Regions from separate parts of the Paenibacillus sp. UMB7766-LJ446 genome, predicted to be linked through region 1. Evidence: a T-box and tRNA genes for the amino acid it is inferred to sense, from the RefSeq annotation. Region 1 holds a T-box; the other regions hold tRNA genes.
The links. A T-box is a leader RNA that pairs with one kind of tRNA and senses whether it is charged. The one in region 1 lies ahead of leuS (leucine--tRNA ligase), so its partner is inferred to be a tRNA-Leu.
Positions count from the first base shown of each region.

Region 2: it encodes a tRNA-Leu, which carries the amino acid that the T-box ahead of leuS (leucine--tRNA ligase) is inferred to sense. The anticodon was not compared.
Region 3: it encodes a tRNA-Leu, which carries the amino acid that the T-box ahead of leuS (leucine--tRNA ligase) is inferred to sense. The anticodon was not compared.
Region 4: it encodes a tRNA-Leu, which carries the amino acid that the T-box ahead of leuS (leucine--tRNA ligase) is inferred to sense. The anticodon was not compared.

Region 1 is NZ_JASOYM010000006.1:163,352-167,566, reverse strand. It holds gene QP794_RS16825 (CvfB family protein) at 1-682, shown strand, start outside; gene QP794_RS16820 (class I SAM-dependent DNA methyltransferase) at 822-1,592, shown strand; T-box leader at 1,896-2,163, shown strand; gene leuS (leucine--tRNA ligase) at 2,235-4,215, shown strand, end outside.
Region 2 is NZ_JASOYM010000008.1:8,288-12,502, forward strand. It holds gene QP794_RS19415 (NucA/NucB deoxyribonuclease domain-containing protein) at 1-154, shown strand, start outside; gene QP794_RS19420 (hypothetical protein) at 332-568, opposite strand; gene QP794_RS19425 (general stress protein) at 775-1,224, shown strand; tRNA gene QP794_RS19430 (tRNA-Leu) at 1,472-1,557, shown strand; gene QP794_RS19435 (hypothetical protein) at 1,697-1,882, opposite strand; gene QP794_RS19440 (Ger(x)C family spore germination protein) at 1,879-3,180, opposite strand; gene QP794_RS19445 (GerAB/ArcD/ProY family transporter) at 3,177-4,215, opposite strand, start outside.
Region 3 is NZ_JASOYM010000001.1:135,185-139,399, reverse strand. It holds gene QP794_RS00510 (hypothetical protein) at 1-152, shown strand, start outside; gene QP794_RS00505 (hypothetical protein) at 277-495, shown strand; gene QP794_RS00500 (carboxymuconolactone decarboxylase family protein) at 612-941, shown strand; gene QP794_RS00495 (C40 family peptidase) at 1,037-1,501, opposite strand; cyclic di-AMP (ydaO/yuaA leader) riboswitch at 1,507-1,638, opposite strand; tRNA gene QP794_RS00490 (tRNA-Leu) at 1,944-2,027, shown strand; gene QP794_RS00485 (S-layer homology domain-containing protein) at 2,359-4,215, shown strand, end outside.
Region 4 is NZ_JASOYM010000001.1:915,633-919,847, reverse strand. It holds gene urtE (urea ABC transporter ATP-binding subunit UrtE) at 1-221, shown strand, start outside; gene QP794_RS04655 (nitrogen regulation protein NR(II)) at 247-900, opposite strand; gene QP794_RS04650 (Rha family transcriptional regulator) at 929-1,132, opposite strand; gene QP794_RS04645 (urease accessory protein UreF) at 1,409-2,110, opposite strand; tRNA gene QP794_RS04640 (tRNA-Leu) at 2,532-2,614, shown strand; partial or broken gene QP794_RS33125 (hypothetical protein) at 2,720-2,788, shown strand; gene QP794_RS04635 (glutathione peroxidase) at 2,764-3,240, opposite strand; cyclic di-AMP (ydaO/yuaA leader) riboswitch at 3,608-3,783, shown strand; gene QP794_RS04630 (HAD family hydrolase) at 3,901-4,215, shown strand, end outside.

The DNA.
Region 1 (4,215 bases):
ACGACTGGTTGTGGCTGATATTCATCCACGCCTCGGCTGTTTCCTCGAAATGGGGCTTGGACGGCAATTGCTGCTCCCGATTCGTGAATTGCCTGAGTTGGAAGAATTGCGTCCCCATGTGGGGGATGAAGTTTTTGTTATTATGGAGCACGACAAGCAAGGACGTTTGCGGGCAAAATTGGCTGGGGAACGTGAGCTTGCGCCATTGTCTTTCCATGCGCCAACCTCTTGGGTGAACGAATGGGTTGAAGCAACAGTGTACAAGCCACTTCAGATGGGTACTTTTGTACTTGTTGACGGTGGTGTGCTCGGCTTTGGCGCGATCGGCATGATTCATTCCTCGGAGCGAAATCGTATGCTGCGCCTTGGTGAAAAGGTGAAATGCCGGGTAACCATGGTACGTGAAGACGGACGTGTCAATCTGGCGATGTCTCCTCTCAAAGAGGTAGGTCGCAATGAAGATGCGGACAAACTGCTCGCTTTCATGAAAGAGCGCCCTACGGGCGGCATGCCTTATTCGGATGCTACCCCGCCGGACATTATCAAGGAGCGTTTTGGCATCAGTAAATCTGCTTTCAAGCGTGCCTTGGGCAAACTGATGAAGGACGGTCTGGTCACTCAAAAGGAAAACTGGACCTATCTGACAGAGTCTGTACCCCAGGATCAGAACGAGGACAAGTAAGCAAACAGCTATCATGGATCAAGCATGTGCTTGAATCCACACGTAAAGGCAGGGCAAGGCTGGGTGAACTCCGGACGCCCCTGCTTTTTCTTTTGTTCAAATGAGCTTCGAAAATGAAATTGAAAGTGCGGTGCCTGACATGTCTTACCGGAAATTTGCCTATGTGTACGATGAATTAATGGAGGATATGCCTTATCCGGACTGGATAAGGTTTGCGAGAACAGCTTGGGAACGGCATGGCATGCCGAAAAGTGTGGCTGAACTGGGCTGCGGTACGGGTTCAATTACGATCCCCCTGGTCAACTCCGGCTTCGAAGTTACAGGCATTGACCTGTCAGCGGACATGTTGTCTGTTGCACGCAGTAAAATGGAGGCTACACCTCAAGGTCACCGCTTATATCGGGAGGGCAGCGTCCGCTGGGTGCAGCAAGATATGCGGGACTGGAGAGTACCGGAGCCCGTGGACTCGGTGATATCGTTCTGTGATTGCGTGAATTATTTGCTTGAAAAAGAAGATGTTGTCCGTACATTTCAGCGTACTTACGAGATGCTGAAGCCAGATGGGACTTTCCTGTTCGATGTACATCATCCGAATACCCTTATTCGATACGAAGAGGAGCAACCTTTTGTGTTGGATGAACGCTCCGTGTCGTATATTTGGACCTGTGATATGGATCATGATCGGTGTGAGATTGAGCATCATCTGAGTATCTTTTCACGTACGGCTGAGAGCGGCAAGGATATGTACCAGCGGTTTGAAGAGGTTCATGTTCAGCGTGCATACGATCCAGACTGGATGAAGCTGGAGCTCACCAAGGCTGGTTTCAGAGATGTGCGTGTGTATGCTGATTTTGAGTGGAAAGAAGCGGGAGAAGGCGCACAGCGTCTGTTCTATGTAGCTGTGAAATAAGATTATGATGTTGAACTGTCCTTATGATACATAGGGGCAGTTTTGTTACAACAGATAGCAAACGGAAAATAAGAAGGTTATATGAACTCTACTTTGATCTGGCGCTGAGAATCGAGTGGCCTTATTGTCATACGATAACAAGGAACACATTCAGTGGACGATGGATAACCTGGAAGAAGGAATCAAGCGATTCCGGTCGTCTTGAAGTGTATACTCATGCATGGCATTGTTTATAGTCAACAAACAGTGTAATATTGACTTTAATGCTTCTTTTTTATATAATGTTCCCGATCATATCGTATACATATTTCGATGATAAGGATCAGTAGTGAGTCCTGTACATTACAGAGAGCCGGCGGTTGGTGCAAGTCGGTTGACAGTATTTCACGAACTCGCCTTGGAGAAATGCGGTGATTACACCATCTTGCAACCGACGAAGCAACACTCGTGTTCAGGAATGGAAATCCGCATCGGTTAACCGCCGTTACAGGTCCAAAGGGAGTGGATGACGAAGCACGATAAGTCCGCTAACTAGGGTGGTACCACGGGAATTCAACCTCTCGTCCCTAGCGCTGCAAACGCTACGGGATGCTGAGGTTTTTTTGTTGCAATAAATGTGAATAACCAGAGGAGGAACAATAGATGAGCGAGAATCAACAGCCAAAACACGGCTATAAGCCACAAGTTATGGAAAAAAGTTGGCAGCAATACTGGGATGTCAATAAAACGTTTAAAACGGGTGAGGACCCTTCTAAACCGAAGTTTTACGCACTGGATATGTTTCCGTATCCATCCGGCTCAGGCCTGCACGTAGGTCACCCGGAAGGATACACGGCAACGGATATCGTATCCCGTTTCAAACGTATGCGCGGCTTCAATGTACTGCATCCAATGGGTTGGGACGCTTTTGGCCTGCCTGCCGAGCAGCATGCATTGGATACGGGAGAGCATCCGCGTGATATCACCTTCCGCAACATTGATAATTTCCGTCGTCAAATCAAATCACTCGGTTTTTCCTATGACTGGGATCGGGAGATCAGCACAACTGACCCTGAATATTACAAATGGACGCAATGGATCTTTATCCAGCTGTACAATAAAGGCCTGGCTTATGTTGATGAAGTACCTGTGAACTGGTGTGAAGCTTTGGGTACGGTACTGGCGAACGAAGAGGTTATTGACGGCAAGAGTGAGCGTGGTGGACATCCGGTCGTTCGTAAACCGATGCGCCAATGGGTATTGAGAATTACGGAATATGCAGAGCGTTTGCTGGAAGATCTGGAGGAGCTGGATTGGTCAGAGAGCATCAAGGATATGCAGCGCAACTGGATCGGCAAATCGACCGGGGCAGAAGTTACTTTTGCCATTGAGGGTCATGAAGAAGTTATCAAGGTGTTTACGACACGTGCAGATACGTTGTTTGGCGCTAGTTATGCTGTATTGGCACCTGAACATGAGCTGGTGGAAGTCATTACAACCCCAGAACAGCGTGAAGCAATCAAGGCATATCAGGAACAGGCTGCTCGCAAGAGTGATCTGGAACGCACCGACTTGGCTAAAGACAAATCAGGTGTGTTCACAGGAACTTACGCAATCAATCCGGTAAACGGAGCGAAGGTGCCAATCTGGATCGCCGATTATGTTCTGGCTGGTTACGGCACAGGGGCAATCATGGCCGTTCCGGGGCATGACACTCGTGACTGGGAGTTTGCGAAACAGTTTGGTCTGGACATCATCGAGGTTGTACAGGGTGGCGACGTAACCCAAGAAGCTTACTCTGGAGACGGACCGCATGTGAACTCCGATTTCCTGAACGGATTGAACAACGAAGAAGCGATTGCGAAGATGATTGCCTGGTTGGAAGAGAACGGTAAGGGACAAGGCAAAACGACCTATCGTCTGCGTGACTGGTTGTTCAGCCGTCAGCGTTACTGGGGTGAGCCAATCCCGATTCTGCATCTGGAAGACGGAACGATGAAGACGGTGCCGGAAGATCAACTGCCTTTGCTGCTGCCGGATATTGACCAGATCAAACCTTCGGGTACTGGAGAATCACCGCTGGCTAATGTTACAGAATGGGTTAATACCATAGATCCGGAAACAGGAATGAAAGCACGTCGCGAGACGAACACGATGCCACAATGGGCCGGTAGCTGCTGGTATTACCTGCGCTTTATCGATCCACACAATGACAAGGAACTGATCTCTCAGGAGAAACAGCAGCAGTGGCTGCCGGTTGATCTGTACATTGGGGGAGCTGAGCACGCGGTGCTTCACTTGCTGTACGCTCGTTTCTGGCATAAAGTGCTGTATGATCTGGGTGTGGTGCATACCAAAGAGCCATTCCACAAATTGGTCAACCAAGGTATGATCCTGGGAACCAACAACGAGAAAATGAGTAAATCCCGTGGTAATGTTATTAACCCGGATGAGATCGTCAATGAATTTGGTGCAGACACATTGCGTCTGTATGAAATGTTCATGGGGCCTTTGGAGGCTACAAAACCGTGGAACGCTAACGGGGTTGAGGGCATGCACCGCTTCCTGTCACGTGTATGGCGTCTGTTCATCAATGAAGATACAGGTGCAATCAATGACAAGATTACAGCAGATGGTGGTACCG
Region 2 (4,215 bases), on a different contig from region 1:
GGATGAATGGCCCATGGCGATGTGTGCGGAAGGCGGAGCAGGTGCGGATATCCAATATATTAGTCCCAAAGATAATCGTGGTGCAGGGTCATGGGTGGGAAACCAACTAAGTACATATCCGGATGGAACACGAGTAAAGTTTGTGGTGAAATAAACGTCAGAGGATGAATAAGAAAGTAATTGTTACAGAAATGCCCTGGCTTTGAAAAAGTGAGGCATAGAATGTAGGACAAGAATAAAACCAGACGTCTATGCGTCTGGTTTTATGGTATGAAGATCGAAATAAACACGTCTTGTTCACGTATAAATACATGAAGTGGTTGTTCCTTATTTACAGATCAGCCGTAGATAACTGCATTCCACTTAAATGATGAGAGCGGATGCTTAACAACCGTGTGATTTGCTCTACTTCGTCGAATGGAATCCACAGGCTTCCGTGGACTGTCCGTAAGGACAGAATGGACTCGTCGGCGGTACGCTCCGGAAATCCAGTTACCGTTTGACCGCTTGTATTACGGACGATGATCTGTTGTTTGCGCCGAATGGCAATTTCTACCTCTTTTTTCATATGTCATTGCTCCTGGTTATGGAATAGTAATTCGATATGTCAATAATTTCAATGGTTAATTTGTCTTCTTTATCTAGTCTATCAGAACTAGGTATAGATTTCCAGATCAGAAATTATATTTTACATAGGTGAAAGGACTTATTTTGTTCTACCCGTTTTTGAAGAAGCAACTAGGGTTATATAAGGGTAAAAGGAGGGGCACGGAAATGACACAATTGCTGATTGGACTTGCACACACAGAGAATGAAGCCATTATCATGCTGAATAAACTGAAAGAGGAAGGCATAGCAGATAAATATTTGGGAGCGGTAGCCAAGGAACAGGTCAATTTAGAAGTGGTAAGTGAGAAGGCGGGTTTACCTAAGCCTATGAAGGGTGCAGGAACAGATGGCGCTTTAGGGGTATTTAAAGGGGTACTCGCTGGTCTGGGCAAACGAATGGATCAGACGATGTCCATAGGGAAAGCGGTACGCAAACTTGCAGGCAACGAGATCGGAAGTGAGACGGATGATCTGGTACTTACCTTGACAGAAGCAGGGGTCTCGGAAGAAGATGCTAATTACTATGAAGATTGGCTGTTGCAGGGGCATATCCTGGTAATTGTAGAATGCGGTGAGGAAGAGGCGGACCGAATTGCCCCTATTCTTCTTTTTTAGTTTAATTTAAGCCTGATTTTAGGTTTCTTTAATGTTGGGGAGGTATTCTTATTTTACACCTCCCTTAATATAGATGGTTTATAGAAAGTTCGGGACCGCAACTCGAACTTTCTAGGCACTGCTCGCTAACGCTGGCAGTGCCTGTTTCATTTATTTTGGATTATTTTATATTAAGGTATTGCAAAGTCATAAATTTCATGGTAAGATATTTCTTGTCGCCTGAAGTGATGAAGCAATACATACATATGCCGGGGTGGCGGAATTGGCAGACGCACAGGACTTAAAATCCTGCGGTAGGTGACTACCGTACCGGTTCGATCCCGGTCCTCGGCATCCATCGGTTTACCCTCTTGTATGGAGGGATTTAAGCCATAACAAGAAAGATCCTGTGTGATTTTACCAATCACACAGGATCTTTTTTTATTCATCCTGAAAATATATCCCACCCCACTTCTCTCAACGCAGTGCGTTTCTAATTATTTCTCATCAGTGTAAAAGCCACCGGCAGAATCATAGTCAATCCCGCCAGTATGGCTGTACCTGCTGCGCCCCTGTAGTTCTTTTGTTTCCAGAGTCTTGGAGCCAGACTTCCAATATAGACGCCTGCCCACAAGGAAAGCACGCCTAATATAGAGAGTTTTACAATTACAGCCGTCATTTTGTTAGTTCATCTCCTTCCACGGCAGGACTGACCTGATCTCCATGCCTTTTCATGTGAAAACGAATATTCAAATGGTATTTCGTTTCTTTGATATGTTCTCGCCATTTATAAGCGTACCACTCCTGAAGTGTGGGGAAAGTCGCACGGAGGCGGTTTCCAATATGGATACAATCCACATTCCATGTATAGAGTGTTTTATTCAGAAGTTCCGAAGCCATAGATGTCAGTTGTTCCTGAACCGAATCTTCTAACAGCTTAATATTTTGGGGCAACGTGTAGTCCACCTTGGACATGGAGCCTATCAACTCTCCAACCATATGGGGAGACAGGGAGATGTTGATTTGGTCGTCTTTCCGTGTCAAAGTAAGCGGGTTTTTTTTCAACGAATCCATACTGATCGTCAGATTGTACTTCGGATCAACCGGATCATGGAATTCCATAACGGTTTCTTCAAACTCCCCACGCAAAATATTGAGCATTTTGCTTTCCAACCCAGTAAGGTAACCGACCAGCTTTTGCCCCTTATATACCGCACTTCCAAAAAAATCGATGGGGGTTTCGCCCTTTCTGGGAACATCACCGGCATAGGTATTACTCGTAATTGGCGGCTCGCCTTTGGCATTTGATGAAGAGTGCTCTTCCTTGTGCCACTTCCGGGTACCTTTCTCTACATCAGGACGTTCGGCGGATAGAATCGTTGTGCCTCCGGTACCGGGTTGTTCAACATCCAGGACAAAATCGTGGAAGCGGGATCGCTTGGGCGTGATGGCTCCTGTATTATGGGGGTCCATTTCAAGCTCAAACCACAGATCAATATCATCCTCCATTATAGGTTTAATATTCTGGATGAAGGTGTCGGCACGACCTTTTGTTGTAATTACATTGACTGTTCGCCTGAATTCCGAATTACGGACAGTCTCACCAAGGATGGGCATAACGCCCTGACGAGCAACGCCATCTCCCAGGATAAAGGCTTTGGAATGGATGAGGGTAAGCCTTCGGGCGACATAACTTTGACTTGTAAGCATTGCGGAAGACAGGCTCGAACTCTCTTGAGAAAAAACATTGACGATATTTTTGGATTCAGATTTGCTTGCGCTGCTTGTGCTGCTGCTTGACTTCGGCATGGCAACGGCAAAAGTATAGATATAATCGTTCCTTGGACCGGTATCGACGCCTACAGCCATAATGAATGCCATGTTTTCCGGGTCCAGTCGGTCCCAACACCCCGTCAGCAGCGGAAAAATCAAGATAAGGAGGAGGGAACACTTGCTGATGTACTGGAATCGTATCATGTTGAGCGCCTCCTCATTTTCATTTTAATGATGCCGACAAACCATGTGATCATGGGCAAACCGATGGAGATGATGGACCCGTACGTGCGCAGAAATTTTCCGTCCCAGGCGACCGCTCTCATTTCACTGGCGGGTAGTAAAGCAAAGGCATAGACAAGCAGGGACAGAGGGAAAATAAGCGGCTTAACCTTCGTCAGCTTCAAAACCTGGGACAATGTCGCAGCAGCGCAATATAATCCAATAGCCAGCTTGATCACGGCGCTGATTAGCCATGCAATAAGGAACAGACTCTCCAGACGCTGAATCCATCGCCCAAAAATAATTAAACGGCTTACTTCAAACATCGGGACATTAAGCCTGATTGCTGTGGGATAGGGGAAAACAAACAGATATACAATGGTGGTGCCGAATAGCATGATTGAAGAAATCAAAATGCACCACCATGCGGCCCGTCCCCATTCCTGTTTTTTGCGCAAACGTGGCAGAAGGAATCCAAAGACAAGCATTTCCGAAAACAATGAACTTTTGATAATCCCGAATTTGAACACCTCTGCTCGTCCCGTTCCCCAGAAGGGAGATAGCGCATTGACTTCCGAATGGGTCATTAATCCGCCCATGAGTACAATAACTACACTGCCTACAATCAGGAAGATGGCGATCCAGCATAAGCGTCCAATCGCCTCAATGCCAGAATGGACCATAAAGGCAATCGAGATTAGCAGCGAGACTTGAATAATGTTAATCGGTGTCCGTGGCAAAATATCGGAAGTGAGCAGTTCCGAAAATTCACGCAGAACCAGAAAGGTAATCATGAAAAAGAAGCAGAAATAGATGATATTCAGTAACGTACCGATCAGCGAGCCCCAGATTTCTTCCGTCGCTTCAATCAGCGTGGAGCCTTCAGCAGCATTTTGCAGCACCCCCCGGATTGACCACCATGTCAGCGGACAGAGAGCGGCTCCGATCAGAACAATGATCCATGCCGCAGTCCCCCCGAGTTCAGCAAGTGATCTTTGAAATGGCAAAAAGATTTTG
Region 3 (4,215 bases), on a different contig from region 1:
CGATTGTAGGCTTGTGCGAAGAGTTGTCCTTCTCTTGGAAAGAACAATTTACACCGCATCAAGTGGAGTACCTTGAAGAACGTGTGATGTCCGCCAAAGTGCTTGATTTTTGGTTTGAGAAGAACGACAGCAAAGAGCACGCGCAGCGGTAACTTTCAGTCGGGACATACTTTCGAATGACATGACAGTCCAATACAGTCACGTGAGACCTAAATGACTTTTCATTTAGGTCTCTTTTTGTAAATAATTTTTATGGAGAAAGTAGGCGTCGAGAATATGATCAGTGATGCAGAATTGGATGCACTGCGTTTATCGGGTGAAAAAGTAAGGGTGATTCGGGACGAGATTCAGTCCAATGATGTGACAGGCATTGTCGTAGCCTGGGACGGGGAGCAGGTACTCATTCGCCGTCAGAATCGTCGTGTGGTCAAGCTTGATCGGAATTATCAGTACCAGTTGTTCAGCGAACCACGCAAGAGCCTGCTCGAAGAATAGGACATGCGTTTTAGGTTCATTTACCATGGATGTTTTGGCATAATTGCACCTCTCGGGAGAGAAGATAGGTACAGTGAGAGTTTGTAACATATCAGCCGAGAGGATGTGCGGTAACCATGACACTGATGAATGATAAGGTTCATGCCTATAAAGATCAGATGGGTGAATTAAGCGACGTGCTGCCTGCAGTGGTGAAGTCTTATCATGAGTTCACTGGAGAATGTTTTCAGGCAGGAGCGGTTGATGCCAAGACCAAACAGCTGATTGCCCTGGGCATTGGATTGTTTGCCAATAATGAGGTATGTACGTTCTACCATGTGGAAGAGGCACGTGCCAAAGGAGCGACCGATCAGGAGATTATGGAGACGGTGGCTGTGGCTGGAGCCGTAGGCGGAGGCCATGCGCTGTCTCAGGGTGCAATGAGAGTACAGAAGGCTTTACATTAACCTATATATTGCAGAACAATATTGTCCAGCTTTCTGTAGAAATATAGGGCAGACAAAGAAAAGGCTCCGGTGATAACCGAAGCCTTTTCGTGTTCTTATATTTTGCCCAGCATTTTGTTATACATAAACTGTCCTGTTACCCGGCGAGCTGTTACGTAACGATCATTAAAGTAAGGATTGGATAATTGAGTGATGCTTACACCCTTGCTACTTGAAGCGTGAGCGAACTGTCCGCCACCGATATATACACCTGTATGTGAAATGCCATTACCCATCGTATTAAAGAACACCAGGTCACCTGTACGCAGATTAGCTTTGGATACCGGCGTGCCAGCCTTGGCTTGCTGCTGCGAAGTGCGTGGCAATTCAATGCTGTATTTGTTGAAAATATATCTCATAAATCCCGAGCAATCAAACCCGGCGAGCGTAGTGCCACCCCATTTGTAAGGTATGCCTGTCATGTTGTTTACCACGGTGTTAATACTGCTTGCCTCAGTGCTTGTTGCCCCGGATGTAAATAGTACTGCTGCTCCAAAAATGGAGATGATAAGCTTTTTCAAAATTTGTGTTCTCCCTTCGATGCCTACGGAGTTAGCTAAGGGTTCGGTAGAAGGTTCCCTATATTTCCTATGTATAAGAATAATTCACCCAAAATGGTTCCCCCGTTTTCAAACATGAAACTCGGCAAATGAATAATTAAGTTTTTGTAACCTTTTGAAACTATATTGCATAAATGCGAAAATGTCAAACCTGTTTTAATGTTTTCTTAGCACCTCAATGTTAACGGAATTCTGACTTTTTATGTTGAAAAAACTCGAATGTTGGATTCTAATCGATGACAAAAAAGTAACTACTGTTTCAACGGGAGAGAAATTGGACAATGTATTGGTTATATTACATACATTGAAGTGGGAAATTATATTTTTTTGTTGACACTAATTACCTGCACATGATATATTATTTCTTGTCGCCGCGATATAATTTCTCGGAGATACGACATACGCGGTCGTGGCGGAATTGGCAGACGCGCACGGTTCAGGTCCGTGTGGGCTAACCCCCGTGGAGGTTCGAGTCCTCTCGACCGCATCATAATGTATCACGAAAAAGGTTCCTAGAATGGCATTGATGCCTTCAGGAGCCTTTTTTATTTGCTTACCGATTTTAGTCGTTGCTCGTCCTGATTGTTTGTTTATTTATCCAGTAATGGAAAAAGGTTCGTTATGCGACGATTTGCCCCTGTATTTCAGGTTAATTGTACGTAAAATACCGAATTGTACCTATTCCAGGGATCCCTCATCCACTATTCTCTTCTCGTATGGAAGCGCTATCAACAAGGATTTGAACGACCAAATTCAGAGGGGGTAGGGATAATTTGAAACGAATCGGAAAAAGGATGGCAATGTGTTTTATGGTATTCATGATTGCAGCAGTGCAGTTCGGAATGATCGGAACGACAGGCAATGTGGCACAAGCAGCAGATAAAAGTCTGGCCCAGAAGCCGTATATGGGCTGGAGCAGTTACAGCATGCAGGTATATGACGGGGCGGGTAACTGGACATCGGCCGAGAGCATTAAGAAGCAATCGGACGCCATGCGTGAGAAGCTGCAAGCTCATGGATATGAATACATTAATATTGATGCTGGCTGGAACGGTGACGAGGATGAATACGGCCGTCCGATCCCGAGTTCTGTTCTTTATCCGAACGGATTTCAGGAGGTTATTGATTATGTTCATAATAACGGACAGAAGATCGGGATCTATCTGATTCCGGGGTTATCAATTACTGCTTATAATAAAAATCTTGAGGTTTATGGGACGGGTGGAGCATGTCGTATGCAGGATATTGCGGTAAAGCCGCTCGTTGTAATGGATGCTTGGGATTCATACACTTACAAAATTGATTTTTCGAACCCTTGCTCACAGAAGTACATTGACTCCATCGTGGATCTTCTTGGTGAGTGGGGCATCAACTTTGTCAAATTCGACAGTGTGACTCCAGGGTCAGGCATCAATAACCTGAGCCGGGATGCACGCGGTGATGTGGAGGCATGGTCCAAAGCACTGGATAGAAATAACATCTGGTTTGAGCTTTCCTGGGCGCTTGACCACAACTACGTGGACGTCTGGAAAAAGTATGCAAATGGCTGGCGGATTGATTGGGATATTGAAGCCTACGATAGCAGTAAGGGGTTGACTGAATGGTCGAGTATTTCACGCTTATTCCCCATAGCGGCCATCTGGTGGCGTGATGCAGGGCCAGGGGGTTGGAATGATTTCGACTCCCTGAATATCGGGAATGGCTCTATGGATGGTCTGACCAAGGACGAGCGCCAGACTGCCATGACGTTCTGGTCCATCTCTTCAGCGCCCCTCTATACCGGAAATGACTTGACACGATTGGACAGCTATGGACTTCAATTACTTACTAATGATGAAGTCATTGCGGTCAATCAGGCCGGACGTCCAGGCCATCCGGTATCCATAGATACCAAGCAGCAGGTTTGGTATGCCAATAACGGAGATGGTACGTACAGCGTAGCTCTGTTCAATCTGGGCAATCGGAGTGCCGAAGTAAAAGTGAAATGGAGTGATCTTGGACTGGAAGGTCCAGCTTCAGTTCGTGACCTTTGGAGTCATTCCGAATTGGGAACTTTTAATACGGAATTCAGTGGCGGCGTGCTGGAACCCCATGCCTCCCGAATGCTTAAGGTAACCGCACTGAGCGGCACATCAGCCGTTAATGATGATGATACAGGCATGCACTATAGTGGGGATTGGAAGCGTAACGGAGGCAAGGAGCAAATCGATGGCAAACAGGATCTGAGCATCGCTATTTCGGATTCTTCGAACACTAGTCCAGCGAATATAAATACGCAGCAAGGATCTGACCTAGACGCTGGATCTGAACGTGCCGCGAATGCAGAAAATGAAATTGCAGCAAATGCTGCTGCCATGGATGCTGCTGCCGTGACCGATGTGGTTTACATTAATGATGATGACAACCATATTCAATATACGGGTTCATGGAGTCCAAACACCGGCAGAGGTTTTGGGGATTACAAAGATGATGTACATTTTACGGAAACAGACGGTGATTCTTTTGAATATACCTTTACTGGAACAGGCATTGACCTGCTGACGGAGAAAGATCAAGGGCTGGGAGAAATGATAGTCACACTCGATAATGGAACGCCTGAAACGGTTAGCTCTAATACGAGTGGTGAGCGAGAGGCCCAACAGGTGCTGTATAGTGCGGCCGGATTGGATAACGGT
Region 4 (4,215 bases), on a different contig from region 1:
CGACAGAAGGCATTCAGCCTTCCATCGTAGAGGATATCCGGCAGGTTATTTTGCAAATTAAAGCAAAGGGTGAGATCTCCATCTTGCTGGTAGAGCAGAGCATTGATTTTGTACGCGGTGCTGCAGATTATATCTATGTAATGGACAAAGGGGCAATTGCACTGCAAGGAACACCGCGGGAACTGGATATGTCGCAGTTTGAGCACCATCTGTCTGTGTAGCTAAGGTTCGTGGTGTAGGGAGAGTTTAGGCGTGCTTGTCCAGAATGTTGGAGTACTTCGGATATAGTCTTCGGATGCAATCCGGGCAGATATCATGGGTGAATTCGGCATGAGTATGCTTCTCCAGATAACTTTCAACTGAATTCCAGCTGTCCTGTTCATCCTTAATCTGTTTGCAGACAGCACAAATGGGAAGTAGTCCACGCAACGTGCGCACTTCGGACAGAGCTTTCTTCAATTGGCGTTCTGTCTGTTTCTGTTCGGTAACATCCGTGTGTGCAATCAGTGCGAGATCAGACAGCAGGGATGGGTCGGCCTGAATCAATGGGGTGAGTTCGAGACGGAACCACCGTTGTTCGTTGTGGACCGTTTGAACGAAGATGTCATATGTATGACTGTCTTTAAAAGGTGCAGTAATACTTTTCAACTCCTGAACGATCTTCGCATTCTTTGCTTGTTCCTCGCGTAATGTCCACCCCTCTATTAAACGAAGGTAATAAGATGTTTCGGGTGTGGTGCTGGAGTGGCCGGATACGCCCGGTTTGGGAAGCAGTTGCCCGAGTCCCTGTTGCCAAGCCGTATTGCAGCTGCGGATGATCCAGTTATGGTCGACGATGATGAGCTGGTGTTGCATGGACTGGAACGATAATCTCTCCAGATCGGATATTAAGTACCTCATGAAATGAGCTCCTCCTTGGCAGAAAATCTTATCTTAAATCATCTGGAATATCCAAAATGTCGGCGACCTGGTTCCTGAACCGGGTTGCTTTGCGTGTCCCATGGATGAGATTGGACAGACGGTATGGCGGGATGTTGTACTGTTCGCAAAATGTCTTTTGGTCGACCTGGAGTTCGGTTAGTCTTCGTTTGATGGCCCATCCGAAAGGAGTCACAGGTTTCTTTTTGTTCAAAAGGGTTCACCCCTCAGTGGAATGTAGTATTCAGCCGGTTATTCTTGATGTAGAATATATAGATATGCGAGCTGTATAATTTATTATATACGTATTTGCGTCATCTAACAATTAAAAAAGACGGAAATAAGTGTATTTTAATGTGTTAAATGGCGTAATTACGTTAAATAGACAACATGAATGACATAAAAAACACGCCAGCAATGAGGTTGCGGCGTGTTTTTCATGTTTTACTGTATGAGGAGGTGAGTTGTATGGAGGTGAAGGGGATAAAGATCAGGCCCTGTAGGCGTGAAGTCCTGCTCCAAGCATATGGAAGCTGGGGAACAATGTTTTCATGGACATTGAGGCTGGTTGTACCAGTCCATCCGCAGCGGAGGCGCTGACGGTATGCCATTCATGCTCCAGGTCTGCGGCGAGGCGAACCAACAGGTCCTGGGTTGTATCGGGAGTGAGGGGAATCACTTTGGAGGCTTCGGTTATGCAGGCACTCATGGCTGAATGCAGATAACCAAGGACTGCCTCCTCGACAGGGATTTCGAGGTGGTGGTTAATCCAGGCGTGAACAGTGGAAAGGCAGCCAACGGATTCATACTTAGCCAGAGTTTGTTCAAGCTCGCTAAAATCAATCCAGGGGTGGAGTGCACGAGCCAGCTTAATCAGTCGTTTTCCCATTGTAGAGGCATGTTCTCTGAGGTTTGCTGGGGTGCGCTGGACATGAACGAGTTTGTCGATAAGGGCTGTACGCCACGCGTCATTATGATCTGTGGCGGTGTATATGCCTTTAATCGCCATACCTTCCAGACGCACGATACTGGGGTGCAATTGACAGCGCATGAATGATTCTAGATCTTCAGCACTGCGAATGGTTCCTTCAGTGATATGGGTTTCCATACCGAAGGAATGGGTGAACCCTCCGACCTGGATAGAGGAATCAAGCAGTTTGACGTAATCGAGCAGCTTATTCCCACGGTTCACAATCTTTCGCCTCCTACGTTCGGTAAATGTTATGTAAAATAACATTTATACTCCGCTTTAGTTCGTTTTCTGTTCATAAATCCGAATTATATGATATATATATTCACATAAATATCCGCTTTTTGTCAATAGTTTCTTGCTTTTTAAATTTAAAATCTTATTTGTGTTAATTTTTATAACATTTAAAGTTATATTATGAAGGGTGAATGGAGTAATTGTTCCTTATAAAGGAAGTAGAGTGATCAGCCTGCTCGGATATAAAAACGGGATCAATTTTAATCATATGTGCTTTTTAGGAGAAAATGACGAGATTATACGATTTTTGGAAGGGAAAGCGCAGTTAAAATGATAATATTAAAAATGCTTTACATTTAAACTTGAAACGGGTATAATCAACTCTGTTGCCGATTATTTACGACATGCGGTCGTGGTGGAATGGCAGACACGCTATCTTGAGGGGGTAGTGGGTGTATACCCGTGGAGGTTCGAGTCCTCTCGACCGCATCATAAGAACGATTAAGAAGAAGCTTCCCGTATGGGGAGCTTCTTTTTTATGTTTTTTTTACAGTAAAGATGAGTCCAGACAAAAAAGGTCACCCGTTTCCCTGAATGCATGCTCATTCTGTCTGCAGGGGTCGGATGGCCTTCACTTGTTATTTAAGCAATTCTTTGATGTCTGCTTCAATTTTATCAGGTGTTGTTTTGGGAGCATACCGTTTCAAAACACGTCCGTTCTGATCCACAAGGAATTTGGTGAAGTTCCATTTGATGGCTTTGGAGCCGAGTACGCCTGGTGCTTCTTTGGTAAGATGCTGGAATAGAGGATGAGCGCTTGAACCATTCACATCAATCTTCTCAAACATCGGGAAGCTGACACCATAGTTCATCTGGCAGAACTCGGCAATATCATCAGAAGAGCCTTTTTCCTGTGCAAACTGGTTGCTTGGAAAACCAAGAACTTCAAATGGGGAATCTTTGAACTTGTCCTGGAGTTCTTGCAGACCTTTGAATTGAGGTGTGAGGCCGCATTGGCTTGCTGTATTCACGATAAGCAGTACTTTGTCACGATAGTTGGACATCTCAACTTCCTGACCGCGAAGGGTGTTTACTTTGTAGTCGTAGACTGACATGAAAATCGCCTCCATTTCATATTCTTCTATCATCTATTATATTGATTACAATTAAATATTGCAAAATTAATATTGCTTTTTTAACGCCATTTGGACCTCTCGTGTATGAACTGTGAATGTTTTGCTACCTGAATTTCGCTAAAGAGAGAATTAGAGAGCTTTGAAGAGATGGGTAGAGAATGGATGTGTTGTAAGCGCTATTATTGATGTGAAATGGCAAAAATCCGTCGATTCGGTGATCTGCGCAGACTTTACACCGATATGGCACGGGTGTATGATTCATATCGTAATTCCAATTTCAATTAAATTTTACATGAAAAACGAAACAAACGATAATATCGCTCTGATTAAGAAACATAATGGAACGATGTTTTAATCGCTGAGTTTCCATTCATTCATGGGTGGGAAACGGGGGAACCAACAGGATGAACTGTCCAGGACAGTAGGCATCCATGGGGTGAATTTTCCGGTGACAGCCGGAAATAGGGCGACTCTCGCGCCCGAATCCGTCAGCTAACCTCGTAAGCGTTAAAGGGAGAGGCAACAAGCCGTACGCTGGTTCATAGTGTCTTTTTGCTATGGATTATTGAAGAAGCGTCCGGGAGGCCTTGGTCCCCCACGCTTCTTTTTTGTTGTCTTTTCACGCAAAGGGAGGAACGAATGATGGATAAAGAGATGATCTTAGTTACTGCTCCAAATGAAGCAGGACGTAAATTTATCAAATTGCTGATGTACAAAAAAATGCCGTTTGCCGTTCTGACCAACAGTGCAGGGGAAGAGCGCAGGCTCCGGAGAATTGGTGTGGAGCATGTCATTCGCATGAACACGGCTGCAGCTCAGAAATGGTTTTTGCCGCAAGGCAGTGTAGGCAATGTTTTTATTTTTGAAAATAGCCTAAACCTGACCTGCCGCTATTTGCAGATCTGCCGCTCCTGGACATCCAAGTCCCTATGTGTCATTACAGAACAAAGCCAC